DNA from 2 places in the Halomonas sp. IOP_6 genome. Region 2 is predicted to be linked to the other one. Evidence: predicted binding sites of a transcription regulator. Region 2 holds the regulator's gene; the other holds the start of a gene.
What was found. The regulator PhoB, encoded in region 2, activates phosphate uptake and scavenging genes when phosphate is short. The targets are predictions, from matches to a motif close to TGTCATANNNNTGTCANA.
Positions count from the first base shown of each region.

Region 1: the regulator PhoB is predicted to act here: its motif matches at 7,126-7,143, upstream of K7H08_RS11105 (PhoX family protein).

Region 1 is NZ_JAIRBO010000005.1:114,971-124,852, forward strand. It holds gene mgtE (magnesium transporter) at 1-223, opposite strand, end outside; gene K7H08_RS11070 (YbaN family protein) at 428-802, opposite strand; partial or broken gene K7H08_RS11075 (ATP-binding cassette domain-containing protein) at 924-1,625, opposite strand; gene K7H08_RS11080 (FecCD family ABC transporter permease) at 1,679-2,719, opposite strand; gene K7H08_RS11085 (heme/hemin ABC transporter substrate-binding protein) at 2,716-3,585, opposite strand; gene K7H08_RS11090 (ChuX/HutX family heme-like substrate-binding protein) at 3,582-4,670, opposite strand; gene K7H08_RS11095 (TonB-dependent receptor domain-containing protein) at 4,702-6,675, opposite strand; gene hemP (hemin uptake protein HemP) at 6,786-6,953, opposite strand; gene K7H08_RS11105 (PhoX family protein) at 7,210-9,345, shown strand; gene K7H08_RS11110 (TetR/AcrR family transcriptional regulator) at 9,408-9,882, opposite strand, start outside.
Region 2 is NZ_JAIRBO010000004.1:136,003-145,884, reverse strand. It holds gene pstB (phosphate ABC transporter ATP-binding protein PstB) at 1-520, shown strand, start outside; gene phoU (phosphate signaling complex protein PhoU) at 551-1,276, shown strand; gene cysZ (sulfate transporter CysZ) at 1,345-2,079, shown strand; gene K7H08_RS09050 (copper chaperone PCu(A)C) at 2,205-2,684, shown strand; gene K7H08_RS09045 (hypothetical protein) at 2,783-3,109, opposite strand; gene K7H08_RS09040 (hypothetical protein) at 3,504-3,806, opposite strand; gene phoR (phosphate regulon sensor histidine kinase PhoR) at 4,088-5,404, opposite strand; gene phoB (phosphate regulon transcriptional regulator PhoB) at 5,407-6,096, opposite strand; gene ubiA (4-hydroxybenzoate octaprenyltransferase) at 6,219-7,109, opposite strand; gene K7H08_RS09020 (chorismate--pyruvate lyase family protein) at 7,144-7,725, opposite strand; gene K7H08_RS09015 (NAD(P)/FAD-dependent oxidoreductase) at 7,813-9,003, shown strand; gene K7H08_RS09010 (HU family DNA-binding protein) at 9,108-9,380, shown strand; gene K7H08_RS09005 (hypothetical protein) at 9,380-9,736, shown strand.

The DNA.
Region 1 (9,882 bases), on a different contig from region 2:
CTTCATCGACTTCGGCGAGCACTTCACCGAGCAGTGCTTCCGGAATGTGCTCCCACAATCGGTCGCGAGTTTTGGTTGGGAAAGACTCAAGCGTGCGCGCAATCGATAAAATATCGAGTTCAGTAAACAGCTCTCTTAGGGCGGCGGTATCTTCCTCATCTAACCGTTTTTGAAGATAGAGCAGTTGCTCCTCTGAATTTGTGTATTTTTCCTCATCGCGCATAGAGTCCGTCCTTATTGGAAGCTTAGTGTTAAAGAAGTGCAAACTCCTGGCGGCTCGCTTTATGAATGTTATAGACAGGTAGGGTTGAAAGCCATGGCGGTATTGTGATGCAAGCACACGATATACCAGCCCATATCGAGCCCAAGCAGCTCTACCTTTAGAAGTGGCTATCACCTCACTAAACGATGAACTATCCAGTCACACTTAACCATGAGAAGAAGGCTCTGGCCGGGTAGCCAGCCAAAGTGCAATCAGCATTAGGAGAGCCACCACTGCCCCGCTTAACCAGCCAGGCCCGAGTGACCAAACGGTGATTATCGCACTCAACGCTATCGTGCAAACGGCAAAAATCTTAGCGCGCTTGGGTATGGCGCGTTCCTGTTCCCAGGTAACCAGCAGTGGCCCGACATAGTGGCGCGAGCGAATCCAGGCTTCAAAACGTGGAGACCCCCTTGAGGCACAGTAAATAGCTATTAGCATAAACACGGTGGTCGGCAATAGGGGCAGAAAAATGCCTAATACGCCGATGCTAAAACTCATCCCTGCCAGCATTACCCACATGAGGCTGATCAGTCTCATTCTTGCTCCCCAATTGGCACACGGTAATGCATATATTGCCCGTTACGTACGGATAAGTATGGACTTATATGAAGGCTTTGCCACTCTGCGGGATAGAGCTCGTTGGCTGCTGACCGTTATCTTAAGGCGTTAGGGCGAGAAGAGGGGCTGCAGCGTTACGGCTATTGATAGGCAGCAGCTCTACGTCATAAACCTCCGCGATGGTGGCGGGGTCAAGCACTAGGGCGGGCGAGCCGTGAGCAATACGCTGACCTTGATGTAACAGCCATACCCGGTCGGCGTAGGTGCTGGCGAGATTGAGGTCGTGCAGCACGCAGACAATCGCCATATGGTGCCGTTCTGCCCAGGCGCGTAGTTGACGCATTAAGCGCTGCTGCTGGCCGATATCGAGTGCGCTAGTGGGTTCATCCAGCAGTAAAAGGCCGCCATCTTTGGCGGTAGGTGAGCGCCGTGAGAGTAGCTGACAGGCACCTCGTGCAATCATTACCCGTTGGCGTTCGCCGCCAGAGAGTGAAAGTACGCTGCGTTTAGCTAAATGCGTCAGATCTAGGTCATGCAGCAGTTCCGCAATCAGTGCATTGCTGGGGTTGCTGCCTAAGCTCATTAGCTCAAAGGTTTGCCAATCAAAGCCGGGCAATTCTTGCTGGGCGACCAGCGCCCGGCGATTGGCAAGCTCGCTGATTGGCCACTCACTCAGGCGTTTTCCATCCAGATGTAGCTCGCCCTGTTCACAGGGGCGAAATCCCGACAGCATGCTGAGTAGTGTGCTTTTGCCCGCGCCGTTGGGGCCAACAATGGCGAGTAGCTCACCAGGGCGAAGGGTGCCATCCAGAGGCACGATTGAGGGCGTGGTGGTAAAACCCGCCTGATGTAGGGTTAGCATGCCCGGTTCCGACGCATTAGTAGGTAAAGAAAATAGGGGCCGCCCAGTAGGCTGGTTAATAGCCCGACGGGGATTTCGGCTGGAGCGCCGAGGGTGCGCGCCAGGGTGTCGGCGACCACTAGCAGTAGTGCACCGCCTAACATAGAGGCGGGTAGCAGCAGGCGATGGCCAGGCCCGAGCCAAAGTCGCAGGCAGTGGGGGACGAGCAAACCAAGAAAGCCAATCACGCCGGTAAGTGCGACGCACAGCCCTACACCCAGCGAGGTAGCAACGACCACGCGGCGTTTTAAGCACGTTGCATCCAGTCCTGCCGCATGGGCGGTAGATTCGCCTAGCTGAAGTAGGTCAAGCTCACGAGCGCTGCGTATTAACAGCCATAGGGCAACAGCAATCAGGGCAAGTGCTACGGCGGTGGTGCGCCACAGAGCGTTGGTAAGCGTGCCCATTCCCCATAAGCTGAGCTGACGAAGTTGATCGTCGCTGGCAATAAACGCCAGTACTCCGCCTCCAGCGCCTGCTAACGTGTTGATTGCTAAGCCTGCTAGTAGCAGTGACATGACGGCGGCACTGCCACCCCCTTGGCGCTTGGCAATGCCAAACACCACTAAGCAAACACTAAGCGCACCGAGAAAGCCCGCTGCAAACTGGCCGTAAAGGCTACCGGCAGCGCTGCCCTGAAATAGCACAACCCAAAGTGCCACGAATAACCCCGCACCACTGGCAAGGCCTAACAGCGTTGGGTCGGCCAATGGGTTTCTAAATAGCCCCTGCATGGCGGCACCACTGCCCGCCAGCATCGCCCCCACGGCAACTCCCAGAAGTAGGCGCGGTAGGCGTAGCTGCCACCATACTTGGACACTGAGCTCATCTGCGCTGCCATTAATGAGCGCCCAGGGCGACACACCTAACGCGCCTGAAGCAGCACCCCAGCCAAGGGCGATCAATAACGCCAGGGTAAGGCCACTTAACACTCGTGCTGTTCGACTAAGCGGTAACAAGGGGCGATAACGGTCATGGGAAGCGCTGGAGATCATCGGCTGACCTGCTCTGTACCAAGCAGTGCTTCAATGTTCTGGCGCAAGGTAAATAGCTGGTCAGGCGTGCGGGGGCCAAAACCGAGCAGTGCCTGATCATCAATCACAATAAGCCGTTGTTCGCGTCCTGCGGGCGTTAAGCGCATCCCCGGTAACTGCCAGAGCGCGTTTTCACCGCCCAGAGCGTCCAACCCCCGTTGGGACATAATCACCAGCGCAGGTGCTTCTTTTGCCAGCGCCTCTGCGGCAACGCTTTGATAGCCCGCCATATCGCCAAAAGCATTGTCGAGGCCAACGGCATCCAAGGCTATATGGGCGGCGGTGTCGCTGCCGGCAACCCGCGGTGTTAGGCCACTATGGTGAAGAATAAACATTGCACGCGTATCAGGCAGCGGGGGAAGAGCCGCCAAGCGCTCAAGCGTCGCGGTGAGTGAGGTTGCTAACTCGTCACCCCTTTGTTGGCGTTGCGTGTGCTGAGCCACTGTGCGGACTTTCTCGGCAATCGAGGAAAGGTCAGCAGGGGCATCAATCACATCAACCGTTACGCCCACGGCCTCTAGCTGTTCCAACACTTCTTTCGGGCCGGAATGTCCCGCTGCTAACACACGATCCGGCGCCACTGAGAGTACGCTTTCTGCCGACAGCTGGCGCAGGTAGCCTACCGAGGGCAGTTCGGCCATTTCGGGCGGGTGGAGCACCGTATCATCGCGGGCAACGACCTCGATATCCGCGCCAAGCGCGGCGATGGTTTCAGCGATATCGCCGCCCAGAATGACCCAGCGTTCGTTGGCTAGCGCCCCTCCAGTGGTTAACCAGCCAATCAGTAGCGCGGCAAACGACTGGCATGCGAAGCGTGTGACATTCATGCCACGGCCTCTTGGTTACCGAGTTCATTCAGTAACTGCCGCCACTCGGGACGCTCCACGCGACCTTCCTGGCGCTCAGCGTAAATTTGCAGCACCAAAGAACCCTCTGCATCAAAGGCTTCTACACTGGTGACGCCACCGTCGCGGTTAGGCTTGCTGACCTGCCACACTTGCTCAATGGCGGTGTCATTAAGGTGCAGCGTGAACTGCTCGCCAAACAGGTTCAGCCAGCCGCGGGCGCGCTGAGGTTCAGGTAGTGTGCCAGTGCGAATTTGCACGCAGCCAGGACTGGCCACGAACAGCATCAGTGGCAGTGCGCGCTGACTTGCTTTGGTTAACAGATTTTCCAGGGCATCGACGGGCAGCGCGCGAGTATAACGGCCTTCCATTAGCTGGTTGGCTTCCAGACGCTCTAGATGGTGGCGCTGAAGCAGGGCGAAAAATTGGTGCACATCACGCATCGCCGCCCACTCGCTGGCGAGTGTCGGCGCTTCAGGAAGAGCACGCTTTAAGCGGGGCGCGCTTTGGGTAAACGCGGGGGTATCTATGGTGCCTAGGGCAGCTAATGCGCCCCATGGGCGGGGCAGCGGATTTTCCAGCGCAAAGCTTTTGTGAATGGCACAGCCATGCTGATTGAAAATTTGCAGGCTCCAGCGCCACTGACCTTGTTCACTCTCCGTTGGCAGGGGGGCGCGGTTAGAGCCATGGATAGGAGCATGAATAGGGTCGCGGATTAGGCAGGCCCAGTGCCAATGGGAATACAGCAACCGTAAATCTAAGCCACCTGGGTCAAGCAGCAAGCCGGTTTGCGGCCCGCCATCCAGGTCAGGGTAATCACCGGTTTGCTCGAGCACGGCTAAACGAGAGCGGGTGAGCGCTTTGACTCGGCCTAACAGGGGGAGGCGAGCCGCAAGGTCTTTCGGCGCGAGGGGCAGCGTCCATACGTCACGGCCTAAGCGCGCGGCCTGAAGTTCGCCTTCACTGATTGATAAGCGCTCGGCAATATCAATCGCTGGCAGGCGAGGCTGTGCTGCTCGTGCTGCGTCAAAGGCTTCAAGAATTGCGATCTGCTGGGACTCAATCATACGTCACCTCTAGGCTTAACATTGCAAGGAGTTACCACTGCCAGTTGAGGGTGGCGAACAGGCTACGTCCGTCGCCCAGACTGCCATCGGGCCGATACCACACTTTGTCGCCGAGGTTGGCGAGGCGCAGCGCGGTATCAATAGCGGGGGTGATTTGCCAAGCAAGGTGGATATCGTGCAGCCCATAGCCTGGCAGGCGTTCATCGTCGCCCTGTTTGTCGAACGCCTGAGCAAAGCGGCCCTGCCAGCCGATCCGTACAGCGCTGTTATAAAGTGCAACATCACTGCCCAGCGTCATTTCCAGGGGTGTTTGGCTACCCAGAGCCTCACCGCTGTCGCGATCTTTGCCGGATACCTCTGAAAGACCTATGAAGCTGGTTAGCAGCGGGAATGCGCTAGGTTGCCAAGTAAGTCGGGCGTCATAGCCCCATAGCTGAGCACGCTGCACGTTTACGGCTTGAGTTGTGCCCGCCATGATATCGACCTGAGTGTCAATGAAGTCGTCTGCACGAGTGTCGAAGTAGCTGGCGCGCGCCTGCCAGTCGCCCTGGTGCCATACCACACCGCTTTCCCAGGTGCGGCTGGTTTCAGGCGACAGGTTAGGGTTGGGAATCCAGTAGTTGTCGGGCGTACAGAAAAATGGTCCTGCGCAGAAACCGGCAAAGTGGCGCTCGTTAGCGTAAAGCTCGGAAAGACTGGGTGCGCGGAAGGCTTCGGCGTAGCCGGAGAACAGCATCAAGGTGTCGTCGGGCCGCCAGGCAAGGCGGAAGCGCGGCGACACTTGGTCGTGCACGCTGTCGGCATCGTTTTGACCGCTGGAGTCATAGCGGTCGTAGCGAGCGCCTATGCCAACGTCAAACTCCCCCGCGCCGCCTTCAGCCAAGTAGCTACCGGCAGTGAGGGTCGTGTCTAAATATGCCGCTTGGGTATCAATATCTGCGTGGGGGAAACCATTCGCTTCACCGTCAGGCCGTTGGCGAGCCTGCTCCAGCTCTGCGCCAAACACCAGCGTTTGTGAAAGCCAGCCATGGTCGATGCTGTGATAGCCATCGCTCTGCAGGCCGATCCGCTCAAGGGTACGGCTAGCCTGGGGCTCGTCGATATCCTGTTGGCTAAAGGTAAGCTGTGAGGTGATTTCAGTGGCACCACTCGGTTGCCAGCGGTGGCCAAGTTGTACGTTATTACTCTCAACATCACGATCGCGTAATGGGTTGCTAGCGCTGGTGGATAGCTGCTGCGGATTAGCGGGTTGGGTGGCGCGCTCATCATAGTGCTGCCAGCTAATAAACACCCGTTGGTCGTCGCTTGGTTCCCAGCCGCCTTTCAAAAGCAGGCTATTGAGGCTGGCATCTTCTACTGCTTCATCACCGCCCGCGCGACGAATATCGCCGGACTCGCTACGGCCCACAGAAAATAGCCCATCCACTTGCCCATTAGCCGTGTCGCGGCGGCCAAACGCCGTCAGGCTGCCGCGTAGCTCGTCGTTAGCTGTTGCCCCGCCCAGGGAAAGGCGTGCGCCGCTATCTTCACCTGGGGCTAATAGGTCGCTGGCCTCGACACTGGTAAAGCTAACAACGCCGCCCATGGCATTGCTACCGTACAGACTGGAAAGCGAGCCACGGGCAATCTGCACCTCTTGAATCAGCGCTGGGTCGAGGAAGAAGTTGCCCACATGGCCAGTGGAAATATCCTGGCGAACACCGTCCAGGCGCACCAGTACACCATTTCTGCCGAAGCCACGCATACTCAGCGTTTGGCCGTTACGGCGCCCTTGGCCAGCAACATGCAGGCCAGGCTGGCGGCTCAGCACGTCTTCAACGCGGCTCGCGGTGGCAAGCGTTGCATCTTGGCGGTCGATGATGTCGATAATCAGCGGTGCGCGGGACAGATCCGTCGGTGCTCGGGTACCTGTGACTGTGAGGGGGGCTAAGCCCGAGTCATTGGCGTTGGCAGGCAGAAGAGGGAGTAGGGTAAGGCAAAAGCCTAACGTGTGAGTTGGTTTCATGGGCCAGACAGTTCCAGCAGAAAGTGATGGATAATGTTGCTGGCTGGGTGCGATGGGCTACCTGGCTGGCTAAAAGGGTTAGTAGTAGGTAAGTGATTATTTTAAAAGGCTTACGCCGTTAAGATCAGCTTGCCGCTTTTCGTGCGTCGCAGCACATAGCGTCGCTGTTCATGGTGAATAACCAACTGACCGTCTTGATCAAGCAGCGCCTGACTTGTCACTTCGCGAGATGCGCTAGGCGAGCCTTCTGGCGGAACGTCTTTTTTTCTGGGCTGCATGAGAGGTTGTTTCCTGTGGTAATGATAACTATTAGCATTAATTTAGCAGATTTGACTACCTCTCACAACCATCACTCCCAACCTTACCTAACCACCGTGCAGATGCTTAACCAACAGTTTTTAAAGGTGGGGAATCGCTTGCTGATAAACGTTCACCTAACAGTAGAGTGCTCGTCATTACCCTGTCATTTAAATTGATTAGTGTCCTCTTAACATAAAACTAGCGCGTGTTAACCGTGACGAGAGGACTGTTGTCATGAGCAAGGAAATTGAAGATCATCGCCTGTTAAATCAGAGCAGCAACCAGCCGTTTGCGGATGTGTTAGCGCAGCATGTTTCGCGACGAGCGGTAATGCGGGGCGGCTTAGGTTTGGCCGCTGCTTCAATGCTTGGCTTTGGCGGTGCCGCCCAAGCATTGGCTTCAAACGGGGTGCAAAAAACGCCGCTGACGCTGGCGTTTGAGGCGGTTCAAGGATCGCTAACGGATGCTGTCGTAGTGCCTGAAGGCTATGTTGCCCAAGTGCTGGTGCCGTGGGGCACGCCGTTGAACACTGGTGACAGCTGGCAGTCCGACCAGTCAATGACTGCCGAGCGTCAAGCCGCTAGCGTGGGTATGAACCACGATGGCATGGCTAGTTTTGCCCTGGATGCCGATAACGCCTCACGGCGCTTTGTGCTGGTGCTCAACAACGAATATATCGATCAAGCAGCGCTGTGGGCACCTCAAGGTGGCCCGACCAATACGTCAGAAGGCAAGCGACCCGCCGAAGAGTCGCGTACCGAAATCAACGCTCACGGTGTCACCATTGTGGAAGTTGAGAAAGACGCTAACGGACACTGGTCGCATGTGCCTGGCTCCCGCTATAACCGCCGCCTTACCAGCGCGACGGTGATGGAAATGGCTGGCCCAGTGGCGGGCAGTGACTATGTGAAAACGCGCTTCTCACCGGCGGGTGCGCAAACCCGTGGCACCAATAACAATTGTGGTAATGGGTTAACGCCCTGGGGCACTTATATCGCTTGCGAAGAGAACTGGCCCAATGTGTTTGTTAATCACGGCCAACTCTTCCAGGACGATGCGCGGATTGGTATTCCTACCGATAAAAGCCGCTATGGTTGGGATACCTCGGCGGGTGATGCCTCTGAAGAAAGCGATGAATTTGCGCGTTTCGACATCACGCCACGGGGTGAGCGCGCCGAAGATGATTACCGCAATGAAGCGCGCACTTTTGGCTACCAAGTTGAAGTCGACCCCTATAGTGATGCTCACGCGGTAAAACGCACGGCACTTGGCCGTTTCCGTCATGAAGGGTGCTGGCTGGGTAAGCTGGAAGCAGGGCAACCCGTGGTGTACTACTCTGGCCACGACTCCCGCAACGAGTACGTCTATAAGTATGTTTCTGACGCTGCCTGGGACCCCGCCGATGCCAATCGCCCAGGCGAAGCGTATGACCGCCTCGCCATTGGTAGTAAGTATCTGGATAACGGCACCCTCTATGTGGCTCGCTTCAACGCTGATGGCAGTGGTGAGTGGTTGCCGCTAACACCTAGCGCGCAAACACGCGATGGCCGTTCGTTGGCAACGGCTTTGGGGTTGGCAGAAAATGATTTAGCTGGGGTGATTATTAACACCTGTGATGCAGCAGATCTAATGGGAGCGACACCGATGGACCGCCCGGAGTGGGCAACCGTGGATCCTTCCTCTGGCGAGGTGTATCTAACGCTGACCAATAATTCGAAGCGTAGCGAAGAAGCTGCAGCGGCCACTTTCACCAATCAAGGCGATGACATTGCTCAGCTAGGGGTAGGCTATGAGACAGCCCCGGCCAACGCCGTTAATCCACGCGCTAATAACGAAGCCGGTCACATAATCCGCTGGCGTGAAAGCCGCCTGCCGAATGCCTTTCGTTGGGAAGTGTTTGTGTTTGGTGCCGCCACTAATGATGAAGGCAATCATTCTGGCCTGACTGAAATGAACCAGTTTGCCAGCCCCGATGGTCTGTGGTTTGACCAGCGTGATGATGGTCAGGGCATTCTCTGGATACAGACCGATAATGGTTACGAAGGCATTACCGAGTACACCAACGACCAGCTATTAGCCGTGGTGCCTAACAGCCTGGACGAGATTCAGGGTACCGGTCCGGTGATTAACAACAGCAACCAGCAGCAACTGAAACGCTTCGCCGTAGGGCCGAACGGTTGTGAAGTGACCGGCATTTTTGCGACGCCGGACAAAACGGCGCTGTTTATTAATATTCAGCACCCCGGCAACTGGCCCGCGGATGGTAGCGCACTGACCCAAGATGCCACCGCTGAGACCAGTGGCCAAGTACGCCCTCGGGCATCTACCGTTGTTATTCAGAAGCGCGATGGTGGGCCAGTGGGCGTTTAAATTAATAAGTAAGCATTGCGAAAGCCCCGTTTATGACGGGGCTTTTTTGCATACGGGGGCGCTCAATGGTTTCCATACGCTGCCAAAAATACATCCACGGCGCTGCTGATCTGACGATGAATTTCTTCATCGCTGGGGAGCTGGCGAACCCCCATACGCACCTCCATAACCAACATGCCTTGCCACATGCTACAGAGTTGGTCGGCGGCTAGTGTGGGTGCGTTAAGTGTTAAATGCCCGGCGCGGGCTAGCCCCTCAAGCTTTTCCTGCAGCCACTTTTTAGTGGCCCAGGGGCCTGCTTCGAAAAAGGCCAGAAGCAGTTCGGGGTACTGATTTCCCTGTGCACTCATGACGCGCTCAACGGCTAACACGTGGGGCTCCAACAAAAAGCGCACGAGGCTTGTGCCGACTTCAATCAGTGACTGACGCACGGCTTCATGAGTGTCGGGAAGCTGTTCTAGACCATGACGAATGAGGGCGGTTTCACGCTGAATGACGTTGCCAAATAGCGCTTCTTTGGTTGCAAAATGGCCGTAC
Region 2 (9,882 bases):
TGTTACCGAGTTGCGACGGCGCGTTGGGATGGTGTTTCAAACACCCAACCCTTTCCCTATGTCAATTTATGAAAACGTGGCCTTTGGCCTGCGTTTACAGCAACGCTTACCCAAGCGGAAGCGGGACGACATTATCGAATGGGCACTTACATCGGCAGCACTGTGGGATGAGGTTAAAGATCGTCTGCACCGCTCGGCTTGGCAGCTATCTGGCGGCCAGCAGCAGCGCTTGGTCATTGCTCGTACGCTTGCCGTACAGCCGGATGTACTGCTACTCGATGAACCAGCGTCAGCCTTAGACCCGATCTCGACGCTGAAAATTGAAGAGCTGATTCGTAACCTTAAATCACAGCTAACGCTTGTGCTGGTTACCCACAATATGCAGCAAGCCGCGCGGGTTTCTGACTACACGGCTTTTTTGCAGCACGGTGAACTCGTTGAGTACGGGCCAACGGATCAAGTGTTCACCAACCCGCGTTTACAACGCACCGAAAACTACATCACCGGCCGCATCACCTAGGCCCCAAAGACATCACGTCAGGAGTGCTCAATGGATATTACGAACGATAGCCACAGCCAACATATCTCTCGCCAGTTCAACCAAGAGCTGGAGGAGCTAAAAACCCACCTGATGGCCATGGGCGGTCTGGTGGAAAAACAAGTGCAAGATGCTGTTTTTGCGCTACTGGAAGGTGACAGCCGTCTTGCTGAGAAAGTGCGCGACAATGACCGCCAAGTGAACGACCTGCAACTGCAAATTGACGATGAATGTACGCGGGTATTAGCGCGTCGTCAGCCAGCGGCTTCCGATTTGCGCTTAGTGCTGGCGGTTATTCGCGCAACGTCTGACCTTGAGCGTATTGGCGATGAAGCCAGCAAAATTGCTCGAAATGCGCTGCTGTTAAGCGAAAATAGTGGCAACATTCGCGGTTTAGTGGAAGTACGCCATATCAGCGAGCATGTACGTAAAATGCTTCGCGATGCACTTACCGCTTTTGCTCGTTTTGATACCGATCTTGCAATGCAAGTTGTGCGCGAAGATGAGTTCGTTGACGACGAGTATGGTAGCGCCATGCGCTCGCTGATGACCTTTATGATGGAAGATTCACGTTCGATTAGCTCCGTACTTAGCATTATGTGGGTGCTACGTGCCTTAGAACGCGTGGGTGATCATGCCAACAACCTGGCGGAGTACGTTGTCTACTTGGTCAAAGGGTTAGATATTCGCCATAGCGATCCCGACGCGATCGACCCGCAGGTACTTAAAAAATCTTGACCTAGCACGCGATTCCTCCTGCAATACGCCCAGATATCCCCTCTGGGCGTTTTTTCTAAGGAGCAAACATGTTGGATGCGATGACAGCGCTGAGCCGAGGCACTCGCTTGGTATACCAGAAAGGTCTGCGGCGCTATATTTTCCTACCCATCGTGGTCAATATAATCGTTTATGCCAGCATGCTCAGTTTCGTGGTCAACCGCTTTTCTGGTTGGCTAGACAGTGCTATGACAATGGTACCAAGCTGGCTTGAGTGGCTCTCATGGCTAATCTGGCCACTGTTTTTTATCAGCCTGCTGCTGGTGATCTTTTTTACCTTCACCCTGGTCACCCACTTAATCGCCGCACCTTTCTATGGTTTTTTAGCAGCGAAGGTAGAACGTCAAGCGACAGGGCGTGAACCCCTGGATGACCGTGGGCTCGCTAAAACCGCTGTCGATGCCTTGGGTCGCGAGCTAGTCAAACTCGGCTATATCCTGCCACGCATGGTCATACTGTTTATTATTAGCTGGATACCCGGCCTAAACCTGATAGCCCCTGTTTTGTGGATCCTTTTTTCCGCGTGGATCATGGCAATCACTTATTTAGATTATCCTATGGATAACAATAAGATAACGTTTCGCGATATGCGGACACGACTATCGCAACGGTGGTGGCCAAGTCTCACCTACGGCGGGTTGATTATGCTAGTGACCTGGATCCCTCTCGCCAACCTGTTCTTAATTCCCGGTGCAGTGGCAGGCGCCGTATTAATGTGGGACGACCACTACCGCGGCACGCGCGACATTACGCCTCATCGCTGATGGCTTAATCGCTATAACGCTGACACAACCTATTTGTTACCTTAAGGTTGTTTGGCTGCACTATTATTCTCAAGATTAAGCATAAGCCTTGTTAAGAAGATAAGGCCCCTAAAAGGAATACGACCATGCTGACCCGCGCACTCTGGTTGACGGCTCTCCTCACTGGCTCAATCTCTCTCGCGTCGGCTCACGACGTTCAAACCGACCAGTTAAGGATCGCTCATCCTTTTGCCACGCCAACCCCCCCAGGTGTGGCAAATGGTGCCGCTTATCTGGATATTACGGCTCATACAGAGTCCGTCACACTGGTCAGCGCGCAGACACCTGTGAGCGAAAGTGTTGAGCTACATGATATGCAGATGGAAGGCGATATGATGAAAATGCGCCACGTCAGTGCTATCGAAATCGCTAAAGACGAAACGCTGACAATGCGCCCGGGTGGCGGTTATCACTTAATGCTAATGGGATTACACCAGCCACTGGAAGAAGGTGACCGGTTTCCAATCACACTCGAATTTGCCCAGCAAGACGATATTGAAATAGAAGTTTGGGTTCAAAGCGCCCAAGAAGGAAGCAACGCGGCTGATCGCCATCATCAGCATTAACGGGATCAATCGATAATCGTCTTAACCATAAAAACCCCGTCAAAGCGGGGTTTTTACTAAAAAACTTATTTGTCACTCACTTTTAACCACAGCCTTCTTTACCAGCGTGTACTGCTACCCTCTTCACGGTTGAGTTCTTCAGCGTGATATCCTGCTCTATCTTTAGCTTTAGAGTCATCATCGGTTGTGCTGGAACGGCTTGAGGGAGTGTATATCAGAGTATTGTCATTGTCGTTAATCAGATCCTTAGCTGAATAGGTCGCAGGGCCCGATGTGTTACGAGATTGAGGCTGAATAATTTCTTGGTTATCAGCACGCTCTTGGTTCAACTCAATGGAAGATTGCGCAAATGCCATTGGGCTTGCGATAAGGCCCAGCGAGAGGCCCAAAACTGAAGTATTTTTAACAAATGATTTCAACAACATAAATAAAAGCTCCTTACTACATGGAGCAACCGACAATGTAATGATACAAGGTACCCTTTTTTGCCAGTCGCTGAACGTGTCATCTGAATAATTGCATTTCTAATACCAAGAAACAGTGGGCAATGTAACAATGATTATACTATACACAAAAAATTAGACCCCACCGAAGTGGGGTCTTGAGCACTCTTAGTATCGCGATACGTAACGCTAGCTTCCTATCCGTTTGAGGGGCTCCAACCTTGGAATTAACCCTAACTAGCGTGTTGACCGTCGAAAGATTCAATCCTTGAATCTAGGAGCATCCATGCGATTTGACATCCTTGCCTCTGAATAGCTCATCCATAAGCGTAAGAGTTATAATACCTTTTGAAAAGATATGTAACCAAAGTTAATGTTACATGCCGCTATTTTCTTCAGGCAACTCATCTGTGCTGTCATAGCCGGACTCTGAATCGTCCTGGCTCGTTGAACTAGGATTCATGTCGCTGGCGTTATCACCTTCGTCATGGGTCAAATCTTGGCTGTCATAATCACTTGAATCTGTTGTGCTTCCAGGCTGAGAATCGACAGGCTGTTCATCTGGGGAAATATTGTTTGCTGGATCCGCTGGCTCTTGAGCAAATACCGCAGGGCTAGCAACCAGACCAAACGCTACACTTAAAATACCAGCTTTCTTGAGTAATTCCTTGGACATCATATTCCATCTCCTCGATCGCTGTTCAATACTGCTAAATGGTAAGAAAGACTGCCTTTCGGCTTACCAGTTCCTGTGGTTTTCTCTCTTATTTAAGACACTGCAGATGCCATGCCAAAAAGCAAAAAATAATAAAAAAACGTTAATAAACATTAATTTATATATTTTAAGAAATAAATAAGACGTTTAGAATCTTTCAACTTAGGCAGGAAAAGTGGCTACAAATGGCACATGAGCATTATTTGACCATACTTACATGACACCGTGACACACTTATACAACATCTAGACAGCATTGCGCGGTATGGACTCGTCTTCGACAACGCGTGATGGCGGAAAAACACAGCGAAAGAGAGCCCCTTCGCCAGGGTGGGATTCAATTTGTAGCAGTGCATCATGTCTCAGCAGCACATGTTTCACAATCGCTAGACCAAGGCCCGTTCCACCGGTAGCCGTACTGCGACCTTTATCAACACGATAAAAACGCTCGGTTAAACGCGGAATGTGGACAGGATCTATTCCTTCGCCGTCGTCGTCGACTTCAATACAAGCACTGCCATTCGGCATGGTTTTCCAGCGAAGTGTTATCTGACTACCCTCTGGCGTATACCGCACAGCGTTAAACACTAGGTTTGAAATCGCACTATGCAGTTCTTGCTCGCTGCCAATGAGCCGCGCATCACTTTCAAGCACGACTTGGACATTGTGCTGTTGATTAGAGAGCGCTAGCGCATCGCGGCGAATACTGTCGAGCATCGGCCCTAACACCAGCGCATGATGATCCTCGCCACCTTGGTCAATTTCTAACCGAGAGAGCAGTAGCAGATCATTTACTAAGTTTTGCATACGCTTCGTCTGCTCTTCCATTTGAGCAATACCTCGGCCCAAACGTGGTGGAAGTTGCTCTTTCAAGTCGCCGTAAGTTTCTAAATAACCCGTCAGTACTGTTAGCGGCGTGCGCAGCTCATGGGAAACATTGGCGACAAAATCACGACGCATCTGCTCTAGGCGATGCAAACGGGTAATGTCTCGCGCCATTACCAAGCGTTCATCATCACCATAGAGTGTAATTTGATATTGCAGGATACGCCGTTCATCGATGGGCGACGTTAAGGTCAGCGGCTCACCGTATTTACGCGCATTAAAGTAGCTGATAAATCGAGGATCACGAAGCAGGTTGGTAATATGCTGGCCACGGTCGTGGGCCGTTTGTAAGCCCAGCATTTCGGTCGCAGCACTGTTCCACCATTCTAAGTCACCATGTCGATCTAGCATAACGACACTGTCACGCATCGCTTCGGATGATTCCTGGATACGTGCAAGGGTGGCACGTAAGCGATTCTGGGTAATCCGTTGGCTCTTTTGGTAGCGATACAAGCGATCAAAAAGTTCGCCCCACATACCGCTTGCAGCAGGGGGTTCATCATGAGGGTGGAGCGTTAACCACTTAAAGAGTGCACGCAGTTGGCGCAGTTGATAAACCAAGCAAACGGCAAGGCCTGCAGCAACCCCAAGCCCTGGCATACCTAGCAACCATCCGAGACAAGCCCCCAGGGCAGCTAACCATGCAATCCGCCATAGTTCTCGGCTCCACAGGCGCACCGTTACACCCGCGCGGAAAAACGGTACCCAGTGCCTCTCACCGTTTGAATGAGACTCTGGTGAGCTTCCCCTAAGGCCTTACGTAGACGTCGGATGTGAACATCTACCGTCCGCTCTTCAACGTATACGTTACCACCCCACACTTGATCGAGCAGTTGGCTACGTGTATAGGCGCGCTCTTGGTGCGTCATGAAAAACTGCAGCAGGCGGTACTCCGTCGGCCCCATTTCTAACGCCTTACCGTAAGCACTCACACGATGGCTCACTGGGTCTAATAGCAAGCCATTAATTTCAATAGGATCTTCGACACCACGGGGGGTAGTACGTCGCAATACTGCTTTTAAGCGAGCCACCAGTTCGCGGGGAGAGAAAGGCTTGGTGATATAGTCATCCGCCCCGGCCTCAAGTCCTTGAATCTTGTTATCTTCTTCGCCTTTAGCGGTCAGCATAATGATAGGCACTTCGGCAGTGGCTTCTTCACGCTTTAAGCGCCTTGCAAGCTCAATACCACTGGTGCCCGGCATCATCCAATCCAGCAAAAGCAGATCTGGCTGGTGGTCAACCATCATCGCGTGGGCATCCTGGGCGTTATCCGCTTCAAGCACGCGATAGTCAGCCATTTCCAGCGCCACTGCGATCATCTCGCGAATAGGCGCCTCATCATCGACAATCAAAACGGTCTTGGCGGTCATTCCAGGGCCTCACGGTGTTCAATGAAAACTAATTTAAAAAAATAGTTCAAAAAAACAGTTCAAAGACATGTCAGTGACGATAACACCATGACTTGATGACAATTCTATGACATAGAGGATATTTAGCCAGTTATTGGCCACCAACTTAGTGCAATACCTGCAAAAATTAACAAGCCTGACCAATGATTATTAAGAAATGCCTGGAAGCAGCGGTCGCGCTCACGGCCAGCAATTAATCGTTGTTGGTGGACAAACGTGGCAGCCATAGCGGCTAGCCCAAGCCAGAAAAAGCCACCTAAACCAACACGCCATCCTACCCAGGCAAGTAGTCCAAGTGCCGCCACTTGCAGCACACCAATTATCAGACGATCAGCGCTACCAAACAGCACCGCGGTAGATTTGATACCAATTTTTAGGTCATCGTCGCGGTCAACCATGGCGTATTGAGTATCGTAGGCAACGGTCCACAGCACATTAGCACTAAACAATAGCCATGCTTCAAACGGTACATGACCCAATACCGCACCGAATGCCATGGGGATCGCCCAAGAGAATGCAGCCCCCAGCACCACCTGAGGTAAATGGGTGTAGCGCTTCATAAACGGATAAATGAACGCTAATACAACACCACCTATCGACAACAGCACCGTAAACCAATTGGTCAATAGCACTAAAATGAAAGCAGTGGCTACCAGCGCTATAAACAGCAACTGCGCCTCGGCTTCACTGATACGACCAGTGGCTAGAGGACGATGTTTAGTGCGCTTTACATGGCCATCGAAATGACGATCAGCATAATCATTAACCACGCAGCCCGCAGCGCGCATAACATAAACGCCAGCAATAAAGATCAGCAGAACATTCCGTCCAGGCACGCCCTCTGCCGCTATCCACAAAGCCCACAAGGTGGGCCACATCAATAGCCAAGTACCAATCGGGCGATCCAACCGCATTAAATGTAAAAAATCAGCCACTCGAGCCCACCCCGTTGGCCTCAACAGAGAACGGTCCATGCTTACCTCTCAAAAAGAAAACGCTGGCGATAGCCTAGCGCGAAGACAGGGCAAGATCATCTGCCATGGTTGATAAAAAGTATTCCTGCACTAACAGCGACAGCCCACTGTGCTGAAACACTGAGCGCCGACCCCATACGCTATCTAAAAGCGACGCAGAGTGTTCCGCGACAAAGCGTGGCTGATGGCGAGTGGCGTAGAGTGGCCCGCGCACCAAGTCAGGTTGTTGAAACAGCCAGCTGCCTAGTGAACGCTCGCCAAGCCCTTCTAACCCCTTACCTTGTAATTGACTAAGTGGCGCTACCGAGCGTGCTACTACCCAGGGCTTATCACCTACACACAACGCTACTTCCCTCAGCCATGCATAGCGGCGCGGTTCAATTCCCAGCGCTAGCGCTTCGTCCCGCAGAGGTAAGCCAATCGTTTGACGTAACAATTGCACCCGAAACGCGTTTGTGCCGCCTGCGATGGTTAACCGCGTCGTTAAGGAGTCCGTCGATGCCACCCACTGCCACCACGAAGCGCTCATTGCAGGGCGAGCCGCAGCAACAGGGAGCCAGTGAGGAAATAGTCGATGAGGAAATAGGGAAGCTTGCCGAACAGTAGGGGCGATCACCAAAGTCTCCAAGGCGGTCAATACACAGAAAGCTAGTGTAACATGGTGACCTCACAGGCTTTTGTTCTGCCGACTTTTGGTGACTGCATGCCCTCACACGAGATATCGCTATATTCCCATTCGACACTGATTATTATTGGCACCGGTATGGCGGGGATTGGCCTTGCGCGCGCCCTACGCCGACAGGGTGATACACGTGCCATTACCCTTATTAGTGCCGATAGTGGCGATGATTACAGTAAACCGCTGCTTTCTACAGGCTTTGCGAAACGCTTAACGCCAGACCAACTCGCCCAACGTGACGCCAGCAGCGTCGCAGAAGAACTGGACGCTGAGTTAATTACCCACACCCAGGTCGCACATCTGCATGTGGATAACCAACGCGTAGAACTCAGTAATGGCCAACAGCTCCACTACGACGATCTGGTGTTAGCCACTGGAGCGGCTCCCCATAGGCCGTTCAGCGTGCCCGAAAGTGTCGCCAAACGATGCTTCACCATTAACGACTTAGACGAGTATCGCCGCTTTTATGCCGCATTAGGAGCAACGCCTACTAAACGTGTCGCAGTTGTCGGTGCTGGGCTGGTGGGCTGCGAGTTCGCCAATGATCTCCATGCTGGCGGCCACCAAGTCACTCTCATTGCGCCAGAAAGTACACCGCTGCAACGTCTGCTCCCCGAACCGCTCGGCCAGGCACTGGCTGATGCTTTCCAAGAGGCAGGCATCCAACTTTCCTTAGGACATAACCTGACAACACTGGCACTTAACGTAGATGACGCGCTATCACTTCGTCTTGATAATGGCGACCTTTATGCTGCCGACATCGCGTTACTCGCCACTGGCTTAGTTCCGCGCACTCAACTTGCCGAAGCAGCCGGGCTGGCGGTTAGCCCTCGCGGTATTGTGGTTGACCGCCAGTTACGCACCTCTCGACCGAACATATTTGCGTTGGGCGATGTGGCTTGCGTTGAGGGAGTTAACGCTATGTACGTGCAGCCCCTGCAGGCGAGCGTAAAAGCGCTGGCGTCAACCCTCGCCGGAAAACCAACCAGCGTCAGCTTTGGGGCGTGGCCCGTCATTGTGAAAACGCCATTACTACCCGTGGTTGCCTACCCACCGGTAACCACACCAGCACGGTGGAGAATTGAGGGAGAAGGCGGTGAAATGACAGCGATTGCTGAAAATAAAGACGGTCGTTTGATTGGATTTGCGTTGACAGGCAGCTGCGTGAGAAGGAAAGTGGAGCTTTCCAGAGTAGCACCTGCGCTGCTAGGCTGATTTTCGCCGCCTTAGCGACTAGGCTAAAAAAGTTAACCAGCTGGGCAGTGCTTCTAACAACACAGATGAACTTACGCTTGATTTTCACATAGGGAGATACCTTTATGCGCAAACCTGAACTCGCCGCCGCAATTGCTGAAAGCGCTGATCTATCCAAAGACAAAGCTGGCCAAGTCCTGAACGTTATCTTGGACGAAATCACTAACAGCGTTGCCAAAGGCGAAGATGTCGCTCTGATTGGCTTTGGAACGTTTACCGTGCGCCAGCGTGCCGCACGTACTGGTAAAAACCCGCAAACTGGCGCGCCTTTACAGATTCCCGCCAGTAAAAACGTTGCGTTCAAGCCGGGCAAAGCGCTTAAGGACGCCGTTTCCTAATGAAACTCAAGCTGACGCTGTGGCTACTGAGCTTACTGCTTAAAAGAGCCCTGCGACGCAAGCCGCGCTTTCGCGAGCAACTTGAGCGAATGCGCGGTCTGGACTGGGGCGTTGCCACGGAAGACCTTAGTATTGCCCGGTATTATCGAATGACCTCGAAAGGCATTGATACCGGCAAAGGACTACCCGTTGACCTAGACCTTGAGCTTCGTTTTCGCGATCAGGATGCCGCGTTGAAAATCCTTAAAAAGCCGACGCAACAGGCATTTCTAGATGGCATGGTAGCCGGTGAAGTCCGCCTAGTGGGCGACTCCGCCGATATGAACAAGCTTCAAAAGCTACTGAAAAATATGTAATAACTAACCCGCCACCTCAAGGTGGCGGGTTCCTTCCTAAGATTTCTCTTATTGCCCCTGCTATCTTTCAGACTAGGCTCTCACTGACCAGCCCCTCGCTGCCAAGCATCACGCTTGCTCGGTTACGTTTTGTATAGCCATTGAGC